Regions from separate parts of the Streptomyces sp. Ag109_G2-15 genome, predicted to be linked through region 2. Evidence: riboswitches for the same ligand, from Rfam matches in the RefSeq annotation. Region 2 holds a riboswitch; each other region holds the start of a gene.
The links. Region 2 has a riboswitch for cobalamin ahead of metE (5-methyltetrahydropteroyltriglutamate--homocysteine S-methyltransferase). Riboswitches for the same ligand answer to the same signal wherever they lie in the genome.

Region 1: it holds a riboswitch for cobalamin, as region 2 does, so the genes downstream of both, CRP49_RS25030 (cobalamin biosynthesis protein) here and metE (5-methyltetrahydropteroyltriglutamate--homocysteine S-methyltransferase) in region 2, are expected to answer to the same signal.
Region 3: it holds a riboswitch for cobalamin, as region 2 does, so the genes downstream of both, CRP49_RS06180 (ribonucleoside-diphosphate reductase subunit alpha) here and metE (5-methyltetrahydropteroyltriglutamate--homocysteine S-methyltransferase) in region 2, are expected to answer to the same signal.

Annotation. Positions count from the first base shown of each region.
Region 1 covers NZ_OCNI01000001.1:5,569,236-5,573,850, forward strand. The annotation lists gene CRP49_RS25025 (cobyric acid synthase) at 1-1,261, opposite strand, end outside; gene CRP49_RS25030 (cobalamin biosynthesis protein) at 1,258-2,202, opposite strand; cobalamin riboswitch at 2,302-2,444, opposite strand; gene CRP49_RS25035 (hypothetical protein) at 2,650-3,141, shown strand; gene CRP49_RS25040 (hypothetical protein) at 3,428-3,655, opposite strand; gene CRP49_RS25045 (inorganic phosphate transporter) at 3,683-4,615, opposite strand, start outside.
Region 2 covers NZ_OCNI01000002.1:490,718-495,332, forward strand. The annotation lists gene CRP49_RS38710 (bifunctional sugar phosphate isomerase/epimerase/4-hydroxyphenylpyruvate dioxygenase family protein) at 1-1,748, opposite strand, end outside; gene CRP49_RS38715 (IclR family transcriptional regulator) at 2,146-2,940, shown strand; cobalamin riboswitch at 3,062-3,284, shown strand; gene metE (5-methyltetrahydropteroyltriglutamate--homocysteine S-methyltransferase) at 3,430-4,615, shown strand, end outside.
Region 3 covers NZ_OCNI01000001.1:1,447,375-1,451,989, forward strand. The annotation lists gene CRP49_RS06175 (NACHT domain-containing protein) at 1-1,506, opposite strand, end outside; cobalamin riboswitch at 1,745-1,882, shown strand; gene CRP49_RS06180 (ribonucleoside-diphosphate reductase subunit alpha) at 2,007-4,379, shown strand; gene CRP49_RS06185 (ribonucleotide-diphosphate reductase subunit beta) at 4,379-4,615, shown strand, end outside.

The sequences.
Region 1 (4,615 bases), on a different contig from region 2:
CCCAGGTCTGGCCGACCCGGCAGCCGTCCAAGAAGGGTTCTCCTCCCCCTATGGAGGCGACCCCGTGATGGATCTCGTACCCCTCGACGTGCTCGCCGAGGGCCTCGCCCACGGGCCGGGTGAGGGTCTTCTCGCGGGCGAACCGCACCCGGACCGGGAGAACCCCCAGGCCCTCGACCTGCCCGGCGCGCGATTCGACCTCGTCCTCGATCTGCTCGCCGAGGATCTGGAAGCCACCGCAGATGCCGAGGACCGGCTGCCCGTCGTGGGCCCTTCTGACGATGGCCTCCGCGAGCCCGCGCTCCCGCAACCACTCCAGCGCCCGGACCGTCCCCCGGGTCCCCGGGATCACGACCAGGTCGGCATCGGCCAGCTCCTCGGGCCGGTCCACGAACCGCACCACGACACCCGGTTCGGCGGCCAGCGCGTCCACGTCGGTGAAGTTGGACATGAGCGGGACCGCGCAGACGGCGACGCGCAGGACGTCCTCGCCGACGGGCGGGGCGGTGTTCGACTCCCGCACGGTCCCGCGCAGGGACACCCGCAGCCCGTCCTCCTCGTCGATGCCGAGCCCGTGCCGGAAGGGCAGGACGCCGTACGTGTGCCGTCCGGTCAGCCCGTGCAGCATGTCGAGCCCCGGCTCCAGCAGGCTGACATCGCCGCGGAACTTGTTGACCAGGAACCCGGCGACCAGCTCCTGGTCCTCGGGCGAGAGCAGCGCGACGGTCCCGAAGAAGGAGGCGAAGACGCCCCCGCGGTCGATGTCACCCACGACGAGCACCGGCAGCCGCGCGTTCCGCGCGATCCCCATGTTCACGATGTCGGTCCGCCGCAGATTGATCTCGGCCGGGCTCCCCGCCCCCTCACAGATCACCGCGTCATACGTGCCCCGCAACTCGGCGAGACAGTCCAACACCGTGCCGAGGAGCCGCTGCTGGCGCCCCCCGTGATACCCGCGCGCGCTCAGCTCACCGACCGGCTTCCCGAGCAGCACCACCTGGCTGCTCTGCTCACCGCCGGGCTTGAGCAGCACGGGGTTCATCAGCGCGGTCGGCTCGACGCGACAGGCCTGGGCCTGCATGGCCTGAGCCCGCCCGATCTCGGCACCCTCCTGGGTCACGAACGAGTTGAGGGACATGTTCTGCGCCTTGAAGGGCGCGACCTTGACGCCCTGGCGCACCAGCCACCGGCAGATCCCGGCCGTCACGACGCTCTTGCCGGCGTCGGAGGTGGTGCCGGCGACGAGGAGACCACCGTTCACTTCGCACGTCCCTTCACGAGTCGGCGCGCGGCGACCGTGACGCCGAGCGCGAGCAGGCCGACCCGGCGGGAGAGCCGTACGGCCCGGTCGATGTCGGTGACCCGGACGGCCCGCCCGGTGTCCCCGTTGAGCACGGGCCGGTGTTCGACGCGCCCGCCGTAGGAGAGCGTCCCGCCCAGCCGCACACCGAGGGCACCCGCGAACGAGGCCTCGACGGGACCGGCGTTGGGGCTCGGGTGCCTGCGGGCGTCGGCCTTCCAGGCGCGCAGGGCACCCCGCGGGTCGGGCCCGGCCACGGCGGCCAGCACGGCGGTCAGCCGAGCCCCCGGCCACCCGGTGACGTCGTCCAGCCGGGCGGAGGCCCAGCCGTAGCGCCGGTAGCGGGCCGACTTGTGCCCCACCATCGCGTCCAGGGTGTTGACGGCCCGGAACCCGAGCAGCCCGGGCACCCCACCCACGGCACCCCACACCAGGGCCCCCACGACGGCGTCGGAGGTGTTCTCGGCGACGGACTCCACGACGGCCCGCGCGATCCCGTCGGCATCCAGCGCCTGCGGATCCCGCCCGCACAGATGCGGCAGCCGCACCCGGGCCGCCTCGACATCCCCGGCCTCCAGGGCGCGCCCGATGGTCCGCGCCTCCCGGGCGAGCGAAGTGCCCCCGACGACAGCCCAGGTGGCGGCACCGGCCAACGCCACGGAAGCGAGGGGGGAGCGGCGCACGGCCCGCTCGGCCACGGCCCCCAGCGCGACGGCACCTCCGGCGCACACGACGGTGTGCAGCGCCCCCCAGCCACGGTGGTCGCGCCACAACACCCGCTCCACGGCCGCGGCAGCCCGCCCGAACGCGGCGACCGGATGCCCGCGGCGCGGATCGCCGAGAAGCAGGTCGCCGATGAGGCCGGCGGCGGCGCCGTACGCGTAGCAGCGATCGGCACCCATCGGCTCAGCCGGCCGTGGGGGCAGGCAGGGCCCGGTTACTGAACCTCAATCGGCAGCCGCGCATGGCGATATGTCCTCACTCAGGGTGTCCGCGCCCTGGTTCGACGAGACCGGCGGTGAGAGTTCCTGGCTCCCGGGGTTTTCTTCCCCGGTGACAGTGGCGGGACCGCGCCGGATTCGCACCGGCTTCCTCTCCTGCCGCCGTACATGGCCTGGGCAGTCCACCACGCACCCGGAAGGGCCGTCAACTTGCCTTTGACCTGGGACGCCGGACTGTGCTGAGGCCCACATCGCCAGCACGGCGGGCGGTGAGGGTGGACCGGGTTGCGGTGAATTCCCCTCCGTCGGGCGGCATTCGGGAATCCCGCTTGTCCTCACGGACGGTGACCGCCTGCAAGAGCGCGTACGTCTCATACGGGATGCAACGGGCGTGGGAGGGGACACACGGTGGCGTACGTGGGCGAGATGCTGCTGGACGACGGCCAGGCCGTACTGCTGGAGGTGGCGGGCGAGCGTCCCGGCGGGGTGCAGCGGGTCTCACGGGGCGGCACGGCGGCCGGTGTGGCGGCGGAGACCCTCCAGCAGGCAATCGCAGTGGCGCGGGGTTCCACGGAGGCGCACTTCACGGTGAACATGCAGTGGTCGAATGGGGATGGATCCGACGGACGTTGGGGATCCGGGGTCAGCTGGGGCGTCGAGTCCAGGCAGGGGGAGCTGCTCGACGTCGGGTGGGTCCTGCCGCATGACCTGGTGACGGGGCGGGACCTCCTCGAATTCCGTGTCCACCCGACGTGGGACGCCCACGCCGATGGGCCGTTGGGCAACGTGCGGGCCATGGCGCACGCAAGCGGCACCACCGCTGCTGTGCTTCAGGACGACTCGGACGGTCCTGTCCATTCAAGATGCGAACCGAGTTGGGCCCTCTGCCGGAGCCTGTGACGGACGAGTCGGACGTGTCTGCCGCGCTGTTCCGGTCGGACGGAACTTTCGCTGCGGCGCAGACGGGGTCTACACGGCTACACCGACGCGGGCACCCTGACCTACCCCCTCGCCCACCTCACCCAAGGCCCCATCCAGCCCCTGTGCGGCTACTTGGGCCCCCATCCACCGAACGTGACGAAGTCCCAGCCGTCGCTCAGCATTCCCCCGGAAGCCGACATGACTCCGCCCTGCCGAGGCCACCGGTAGATGGCCCCGACAGGGCGGACAACGCGTGGATCAGCCGTCAGGGCTTCGCCACGATCAAGTAAATCCCGTAAGCCACCGCAGCCGCACAAGCCGCGAAGCACACGTACGCACCAGTCACCGCCAGCGCCGCGGACCCACCCTGCGCCACCGCCTTCTCGCGGCGCGACAGGCCGTTGACGCCGAGGGTGAACAGGGCCACCAGGCCCACCGTGAACGCGAGGCTGACGCCGAAGACGGAGCCGAGGGCCGCCCAGTCGATCTTCATGGGGATGCTTCCTTCGGTACTGGGCGGTCAGACCGCGGCGGCCGGCGGAGCCGCCGGAGCCGGGTCGGTGGCGGTGGCGGCGGTCACGGCCGGAGCCGGGATCGTGGCCGACAGGTCATCGGCGACGGTGCCCGCGGGCGGCGGGGTCACCGCGGCGATGGCGGTGGTCACCACGCCGGCCGGCTCCGTCGTGTCGGCGACCACGTTGGTGTGGTCGACGACCTCGCGACGGGAGATCTTCCAGATCGTGGCGCTGGCGCCGACCAGGAAGACGGCGACGACCGCGGTGCCCCAGTCACCCAGGTCCGTGACGGACTCGGCGCCCGCGCCGACCAGCGCGGCGGCCGGCAGGGTCAGCGCCCAGGCGATGAACATGCGGGTCGCGGTGGACCAGCGGACCACACCGCCCTTGCGGCCCAGGCCCGCACCCATCACCGAGCCGGAGACGACGTGGGTGGTGGAGAGGGAGAAGCCGAGGTGGGAGGAGGCCAGGATGGCCGTGGCCGCGCTGGTCTGGGCGGCGAAGCCCTGTCGCGGCTCGAGGTCGGTCAGGCCCTTGCCCATGGTGCGGATGATGCGCCAGCCGCCGATGTAGGTGCCGAGCGCGATGGCCAGACCCGCGGAGAGGATGACCCAGGTGGGAGGGTTGGAGCCGGGGGAGATGGCGCCGCCCGCGATGAGGGCGAGGGTGATGATGCCCATCGTCTTCTGCGCGTCGTTGGTGCCGTGGGCGAGGGAGACCAGACCGGCGGAGGCGATCTGCCCGGCGCGGTAGCCCTTGCGGGTGGCCTCGCCGTCGGCCTTGCCGCCGATGCCGTACGAGAACCGGGTGGCGAGCATCGCCGCGAGGCCGGCCACGATCGGGGCGGCCACCGCCGGGAGCAGCACCTTGGTGACCAGCATGTCTCCGTGGACGGCGCCGAAGCCGGCGGAGGCGACGGTGGCGCCGACCAGACCGCC
Region 2 (4,615 bases):
GCGTTGGCGGCGCCGTAGCCGCGGTAGCCGCCGGACCGCTGCACGAACTCGAAGAAGACGTGGCCGACCGTCTCCGTGTAGCAGTGCCGGAACTCGCCGCCGTGCTCGTCCCGGTCGTAGAGGATGCCGAGTTCGCGGTACGTCTCCCACTCGCCCTCGGGAAACTCGTACCGCGCCCGCAGATCGTCGTAGTAATTGGCGGGTACCCGCAGCAGGTTGGCGCCCGCCGCGCGGAAGCGGCGCACCGCCGCGACGATGTCGTCGACGGCGAAGGCCACGTGCTGAGCCCGGGTGCCGGTCTCGTCCGTCGGGCTCGGGGCGAGGTTGAGGACCAGCCGTGGTCCGTCGGGCGGGGCGGACAGGGCGCGGCTGCGGAAGAGGCCGTAGGGGTCGGCGAGTTCGACGGTGTCGTGCGGGCTGAGGCCCAGCACGGCGCGGTGGAAGAGCACCGCCTCGTCGAAGTGGTGCCAGGGTTGGGTGAGCGCGAGATGGTCGATGCCGGTGACGCCGGTGGACCGGCTCGCCGCCCGGTGCTCGAAGTCATCCGTCCAGCTGGGGAGTTGAGGTCGACGGGTGGCGCAGAACAGCACTTCGGTGCCGTCGGGTGCCACCACCGACTCCAGGGGGACGTCCTGCTCGGCCCGGCGTCGGGGCAAGGTGGGGGCGAGCAGGGCCTCGGCGCGGCGGGCGGCGGCCTGCGGATCCGGTGACTCCAGACCGATGGCGGCCAGCCTGGTGCCGGCGCGGCGCGTGGCGGCTCCGGCGTTGACCAGGACGCGGGCCTCGCCCTGCTCCCACAGGTCGACGGGCTTTCCGCGGTGCCGGCCGGTGCGGGTGAAGCCGAGTGCGGCCAGCAGTTCGCCGATGGGCTGGGGGTCGCCTGCGGCGAGTTCGGCGAAGGCCACTCCGGAGGGTGCGGCCGGGGCCGGCAGGGCGGACACGCCGGCGCTCTCCTCAAGAGCGAGCAGGGACCGCAGACCGTCCACGGCCGTGCGGCCCGCGTCCGCCTGGCGGAACACGTCGTTGAAGACCTCCAGCGACAGCGGCCCCTGGTAGCCGGTGGCGAGCACGTGCCGGACGAGCCCGGCGACGTCGAAGCCGCCCTGACCGGGGAAGCAGCGGTAGTGGCGGCTCCACTGCAGGACGTCCATGGCGAGCAGGGGGGCGTCGGCCAGCTGGAGGAAGAAGATCTTCTCGCCGGGGATGCCCTCGATGCCCTTGGGGTCCGAGCCGCGGGAGAGGATGTGGAAGCTGTCCAGGCAGGTGCCCAGCGCCGGGTGGCCCGCGGTCTCGACGATGCGCCAGGCATGGTCGTACGTGTTCACGTGCCGCCCCCAGGCGAGCGCCTCGTAGGCGACGCGGATGCCGAACTCCTGGGCCAGACCCGCCAGTTGACTCAGCTGCTCCGCGGCGAGCGCGTCGTCGTCCACCGTCTGCGGGGAGACGTTGGAACAGACGAGGACGGTGTCCACGCCGAGCCGTGTCATCAGGTCGAACTTGTGCCGGGCGCGACGGAGATTGCGGGCGAACTCGTCGGCGGACACGGCCTCGATGTCCCGCATCGGCTGGTAGAGGTCGATGGACAGGCCCAGGTCCGCGGTGCGGGCGGCGACCTCCTCAGGCGCCAGGGGGCTCGCGAGCAGGTCGTTCTCGAAGATCTCGACGCCGTCGAAGCCGGCGCGCGCGGCGGCGGTGAGCTTCTCGGTCAGGGTGCCGCTGAGGCAGACGGTGGCGATCGACTTACGCATGGCCGCCACCCACGCCGATCCAGGTCTCCCCGGCCCGCCCTGCTGCTTTCACTGAAACTCCAAGCTGACCACTAGACGGTTCATTCGTTCCGCTGTGCGGTCACAGTAATCAGGCAGGGGTCTTCTGGACAAGGGCGCATCGAGCCCAGTCTCGACCGGGGGGGGTGGCCAGAGCGCCACGGCGGGCCACTGCAGCCTTGAATCGCCAGGTCCACGGTACGGATCTGACAGACCGCTCAGCGGTACCTCAGGGGTGAGCTACGGAGCCGTCAAGGGCCGCGACAGGATGGCCCCGGCTCTGCGGTTTCCCTGGTCCGCGCAGCGGACTACGGTCGGGGGTGTCATGGACGGGTGGGCGCGGCGCGGAGACGGGTCGGCCACAGCGGGGAGGCAGCAGGTGAGCGAGGAAGAGACGCCGGCGGGGGGCGACCGGGATCAGCAGCCCACCGGGGTGCGCAGTGTCCGGCGGGCCTTCGACATCCTCAACCTGCTCAGCGAGCAACGGCCCGTGATCACGCTGCGGGAGATCACCGAGGCGACCGGGCTGGCGAAGACCACCGCGCTGCGGCTGGTGCAGACCCTGGAGGAGAGCGGTCTGCTGTGGTCGCACCCGGCCGGCTACACTGCGGGGCCGGCGCTGTGGCGCTGGGCCTATCTCGCCCGCAGCCAGTGGGAAGTGCCCCAGGAGACCCGTAAGGTCATGCGCGACCTGGCCGACCGGCTCGGCGAGACCGTCAACCTCTTCGTCGCGCGTGACGTCCACCGCATCTGCGTCGCCCACGAGGAGAGCCCGCACCCGCTGCGTCATGTCGTCGACGTCGGCGACGAGCAGCCCCTGTGGGCCGGCGCCTCCTCCAAGATCCTCCTGCGCGACGCCCCCGAGGCGCTGCTACAGCGCGTGGCCGCCGCCTCCCCCCGCGGTGAGGCGTACACCGATCAGCTGCGGACCTGGGCGGCCGAGGCGGCCGAGCGGGGCTACGCGGTCAGCAGCAGCGAGTGGGACGAGGGGCTGACCGCCGTGGCGGTGCCCGTGACCGGCCGCACCGGCCGGGTCGTCGCGTCCCTCTCCCTGAGCGGCCCCAGCCACCGCTTCCCCTACGAGGCCGTCGAGCGCTTCGCCACAGAACTCACCCAGGGCGCCCGCCTCATCTCCGACCAGGGCTTCACCCACCCACTGGGCAGCGAGGGCTGAGCCGGCGGGCTCCCGCGGGAGAGTCACACGGGGGCGCCGACAGTCCCTCAGGAATGCGTTACCCCGCCTGGCGCAGGCCGAGTTCGTACACCTGTGGTTCCGGCGGCGCACGCCACCCTCTAGGCTTGCCGGTGCAGCTGGTTCGCCCCGTCAGCCAGGCGGGATGCGTCGTAAGAGGGAACCCGGTGGGAATCCGGGACTGCCCCGCAGCGGTGAGCGGGAACGACCGCCGTCATACGCACTGGGCCCACGAACAGGGTCTGGGAAGCGACGGCCAGTAGGTGTCCTCCTTGGTGAGGGCGTGCCCGCGAGTCCGAAGACCTGCCAACTGCCCGCGTGCGAAGCACTCGTGCGCGGACATCCCGGTGACCTCGAGGGCGGGTCGGCGTACACACCGAGCGGGCGGCCGCTGCCGTCCGGTCCGTCGCCCCTTCGCGCTCTCGTCCCGTCCCCGGGATCTCAGGGATCAGTCTCGCGAAGGAGATCTCCGTGACCACCAAGCCCGCAGCCGCGGCAGCACGGGCCACCGTGTACGGCTACCCCCGCCAGGGACAGCACCGGGAACTGAAGAAGGCGATCGAGGGCTACTGGACGGGCCGCGTCACCGCGGACGCCCTGCGGGCCACCGCCGCCGAACTGCGCCGCACCACCTGGCGGCGGCTCGCCGAGGCCGGCATCGACGAGGTGCCGACCGGCGACTTCTCGTACTACGACCACGTACTCGACACCACCGTCATGGTCGGCGCGATCCCCGACCGGCACCGGGCCGCCGTCGCCGCCGATCCGCTCGACGGGTACTTCGCCATGGCCCGCGGCACCCAGGACGCGGCGCCGCTGGAGATGACCAAGTGGTTCGACACGAACTACCACTACCTGGTCCCGGAACTGGGCCCGGACACGGTGTTCACGGCTCACTCGGCCAAGCAGGTCGCCGAGCACACGGAGGCCGGCGCCCTGGGGCTCACGGCCCGGCCGGTGCTCGTCGGCCCCGTCACCTACCTCCTGCTCGCCAAGCCCGCGCCCGGCGTGGCTCCCGGCTTCGACCCGCTCACCCTCCTCGACCGGCTGCTGCCGGTGTACGCCGAGGTCCTCGCCGACCTGCGCGCGGCCGGTGCGGAGTGGGTGCAGCTGGACGAGCCCGCCCTGGTCGAGGACCGTACTCCGGCCGAACTGAGCGCCGCGGCCCGCGCCTACCGTGCCCTCGGCGCCCTCACCGACCGGCCCAGGCTGCTGGTCGCCTCCTACTTCGGCCGGCTCGGTGCGGCCCTGCCGCTGTTGGCCAAGGCGCCGGTGGACGGACTCGGCCTGGACTTCACCGAGGCCGCGGCCGCCAACCTGGACGCGCTCGCGGCCGTCGGCGGGCTGCCCGGCAAGCGCCTGGTCGCGGGGGTCGTCAACGGCCGCAACGTCTGGGTCAACGACCTCGAGAAGTCGCTGGCCACCCTCGGCACCCTGCTCGGTCTGGCCGACCAGGTCGATGTGTCGGCCTCCTGCTCGCTGCTGCACGTCCCCCTCGACGCCTCGGCGGAGCGGGACATCGCACCGCAGATCCGGCGCTGGCTCGCCTTCGCCCGGCAGAAGACCGCCGAGATCGCCACCCTGGCCCGCGGGCTCTCCCACGGCCCGGACGCCATCGCCGCCGAACTGTCCGCCAACCGCGCCGACCTCGCCTCCC
Region 3 (4,615 bases), on a different contig from region 2:
ACCGGCGCACAGGAGGCTCCAGATCCGTTCCCGGTGCCACTCGGAGAAGACGTTGCCGCGCTTGCCGTAGCGGTCGTAGTCCCGCTGCTCCCACAGGTGCTCGGCGATGGCCCGCACCCGCCGGACCCGGCCGGGGTGGACGTCCCTGTCCAGCAGCTCCCTGAAGCCGACCTCCAGCGTGTCCTGGAGGAGTCCCACACAGGCCAGGGCGGAGACCACCTCCAGGGCGTCCCGCCGCTCCCTCGGCTCCAGCGCCACGTCCGCGCGCAGCCGGCCCTCCAGCAGGGAGTTCTCCCAGGTCTCCAGCAGCCACAGTCGCAGTTGGCCGCGGTCCCTGCTGCGGGAGTCCAGGCGCCGCGGGTCGTCGCGGCGGTCCCGCTCCAGGTCGCCGTGGTGGTGCAGCTCCCGGGCGATCTGCAGGTAGATGGGGGACTCGGTCACCTCCGCCGTCTCCACGATCCAGTCGACGCGGCGCTCGTCCGTCTCCGGCACGCGTGCCTCGACGAAGTGCAGCGCCTCCTCCTCGCTGAGCGGTTCCAGCTCCACGATGGCGGCGGGGGTGCTCTCCAGCGGGCTGTGCGGCCGGGAGGCGATGACGAGGGGCAGCCGCTCCCCGTGGGCGCGCTCGATGGCCCTGCGGATGATGTTGTCCCGGTCCTCCCGCAGGCCCTCGTCGAGTACGGCCTCCTCCAGGCCGTCGGCGATGACGACCACCTTGTCGTCGGCGAGCAGCTGCTGCCAGACCCGCTCGGTCTTGGCGCGCGCCAGGACGCCCTGGGGCGCCTCCTCGGCGAATCGCTTCTGGGCCATGCGCTCGAAGTCCAGGTCGGGGCCGGTGGCGTCGCGCAGCCGGATCGGGACGGGGACGGCACCCTGCGCGGCCAGCATCTCGGTGAGCCGCACCAGGACGGCGGTCTTGCCCACGCCCATCCCGCCGACGAGCAGATACGGGCGGCGGGTGTCGCGCTCGCGCAGCCGCTGGGCGATGACCTGGGCGACCTCCTCCCGGCCGACGATCTCGGCGATGTCCGGCCCGGCGGTGACGACCAGGTCCTGCGGACGCCGGCGCGCCTTCGCGAGATAGCGGCGCTTGGTCCAGCTGTACCAGGCGAACAGGAAGAACGCGGCGGCGAGCGAGGCGGCGAGGACGGGACCGAGGACGCGGGAGATGCCGTCGAACCCCGGGCTCGCTATCCATTTCTCGACCCAGTTCTTCTCGTTCCTGTGCGGCGAGAGCGAGAGGTACACGCCCTCCACGAACCAGGCGAGGAGCGCGAGCGCGGCGAGGGCCCACACGACCCTGACGGCGTTGGTGTAGGAGAACCATCTGCGCCACTTCTTGGGCCGGGTGGTGTCCTGGCGGGCCTCCCACCGGACAGTCAGGGCGTGCCAGCGCCTCAGGTACACCCGTCTGACCCGTCGCCCGAGTCCCCTCAACGGAAGTGTCGCCATGGGTGCGTTGGGCGGTCGCTCCTTGCCCGGCGGATGACGGACGACCTTCGGCATGGTGCGCTCTCCTCCCCAGAGCTGGCTCGGGACGGAGGACCCCCGCCGGTGTCGGCACCTACTTCCATGGAATCACTCACGGCTGCCCCCGCAACCCGGCTGCCCCGGTCCGCACACCCGAGCGGGACCGGAATCCCCTCTCCCGCCTGGCCGACCTCACTCTCCTCACCCACGAGTTGACCGTCTGAAGCCACCGCAACACGCAACAGACACAACATCTGGGGGTGACACCACGACCCGGCACTAGATGTATGCTCGTCCTCGCTGTCGCCGCAGGGGAATCCGGTGCGAATCCGGAACTGTCCCGCAACGGTGTACTTGCGTGCATCCGCACGCCTGTTCAGTCCGAGGACCTGTCGGCAGCGCGCGCCCGGCCGTCCGGTCCGGGTGCCTTCAGACGTCCGGGCCTCGTGGAGTGGGCCGGTGGACGCGACGCCGTGCGCGCTCGTGCTGCCCCCTGCCCTCCGCCAGGCCCCGTGCCGAGCGAGGGAGAGCCCCACGTGACCATCGCGCCAGCCGACCCGGCTTCAGCCGTCCAGGCGACCGCAGCCCCGGTGGAGACCGACGGTCCCGGTGCCGCGTTGCTGCGGACCCTGACCGAGCTGACCGCCGACCTCCCCGACGCCGACCCCGGCCGGGTCGCCGCGGCCGCGCTGCGGGGCCGCTCCGCCCGGGCCGACGAGGCGGAGTTGCGCGAGCTGGCCACGGAGGCGGCCGCGGGCCTCATCTCCGAGGACCCCGCCTACTCCCGGCTGGCCGCCCGGCTGCTGACCATCTCGATCCGCGCCGAGGCCGCCTCGCAGGGCGTGACGTCCTTCACCGGGTCCGTCGCCGTGGGCCACCGCGAGGGCCTGGTCGCCGACCGCACGGCGGAGTTCGTACGACTGCACGCCGAGCGTCTCGACACGCTGATCGACGCGGCCGGCGACGACCGCTTCGGCTACTTCGGCCTGCGCACCCTGCACAGCCGCTATCTGCTCCGGCACCCGATCACCCGTCGGGTGCTCGAGACGCCCCAGCACTTCATGCTGCGGGTCGCGAGCGGTCTGGCCGAGGACGACACCACCCGGTCCGTCGACGAAGTAGCGGCGCTCTACGGGCTCATGAGCCGTCTCGACTACCTGCCCTCCTCCCCCACGCTCTTCAACTCCGGCACGCGGCACCCCCAGATGTCGTCCTGCTACCTCCTCGACTCGCCACTGGACGAGCTGGACTCCATCTACGACCGCTACCACCAGGTCGCCCGCCTCTCCAAGCACGCCGGCGGCATCGGTCTGTCGTACTCCCGGATCCGCAGCCGCGGTTCGCTGATCCGCGGCACCAACGGGCACTCCAACGGCATCGTCCCGTTCCTGAAGACCCTGGACGCCTCGGTGGCGGCCGTGAACCAGGGCGGCCGGCGCAAGGGCGCGGCCGCGGTGTACCTGGAGACCTGGCACTCCGACATCGAGGAGTTCCTGGAGCTGCGGGACAACACCGGTGAGGACGCCCGCCGTACGCACAACCTCAACCTCGCCCACTGGATCCCGGACGAGTTCATGCGCCGGGTCAACGCCGACGAGCAGTGGTCGCTGTTCTCCCCGGCGGACGTGCCGGAACTGGTCGACCTCTGGGGCGCGGAGTTCGACGCGGCCTACCGCAAGGCGGAGGCGGACGGGCTCGCGAAGAAGACCATCCCGGCCCGCGACCTGTACGGCCGCATGATGCGCACCCTCGCGCAGACCGGCAACGGCTGGATGACCTTCAAGGACGCCGCCAACCGCACCGCCAACCAGACGGCCGAGCCGGGCCACACCGTCCACTCCTCCAACCTCTGCACGGAGATCCTGGAGGTCACCGACGACGGCGAGACGGCGGTCTGCAACCTGGGTTCGGTCAACCTCGGTGCCTTCGTGCGCGACGGGGACATCGACTGGGAGCGCCTGGACGAGACGGTCCGCACGGCCGTCACCTTCCTCGACCGTGTGGTCGACATCAACTTCTACCCGACCGAGCAGGCGGGCCGCTCCAACGCCAAGTGGCGTCCGGTGGGCCTGGGCGCGATGGGTCTGCAGGACGTCTTCTTCAAGCTGCGCCTGCCCTTCGACTCCGCCGAGGCCAAGGCCCTGTCCACCCGTGTCGCCGAGCGGATCATGCTCGCCGCGTACGAGGCCTCCGCCGACCTGGCCGAGCGCAACGGCCCGCTGCCGGCCTGGGAGAAGACCCGTACGGCCAAGGGCGTTCTGCACCCCGACCACTACGACGCCGAGCTGACCTGGCCGGAGCGCTGGGCGGCCCTGCGCGAGCGGATCGCCGCGGTCGGCATGCGCAACTCGCTCCTCCTCGCGATCGCGCCGACCGCCACCATCGCCTCCATCGCGGGCGTGTACGAGTGCATCGAGCCGCAGGTCTCCAACCTGTTCAAGCGCGAGACGCTGTCCGGTGAGTTCCTGCAGGTCAACTCGTACCTGGTGCAGGACCTCAAGGACCTCGGTGTCTGGGACGCGCGCACCCGTGAGGCGCTGCGCGAGTCCAACGGTTCGGTGCAGGACTTCGCGTGGATCCCGGCCGACGTCCGGGCGCTGTACCGCACGGCGTGGGAGATCCCGCAGCGCGGCCTGATCGACATGGCCGCGGCCCGCACCCCGTTCCTGGACCAGTCGCAGTCCCTGAACCTGTTCCTGGAGACGCCGACCATCGGCAAGCTCTCCTCGATGTACGCGTACGCCTGGAAGCAGGGCCTGAAGACGACGTACTACCTGCGCTCCCGCCCGGCGACCCGCATCGCCCGCGCGGCACAGGCGCAGCCCACCATCCCCGTCCAGCAGGTGGCCGACCCCGACGCCGTCGCCTGCTCCCTTGAGAACCCCGAGTCCTGCGAGGCCTGCCAGTAATGCCCAGCAACCAGAACCTGCTCGACCCCGGCTTCGAGCTGACTCTGCGCCCCATGCGCTACCCGGACTTCTACGAGCGCTACCGGGACGCCATCAAGAACACCTGGACCGTCGAGGAGGTCGACCTCCACTCGGACGTCGCCGACCTCGCGAAGCTGACCCCGGCCGAGCAGCACCTGATCGGCCGCCTGGTGGCCTTCTTCGCGACGGGTGACTCGATCGTCGCGAACAACCTG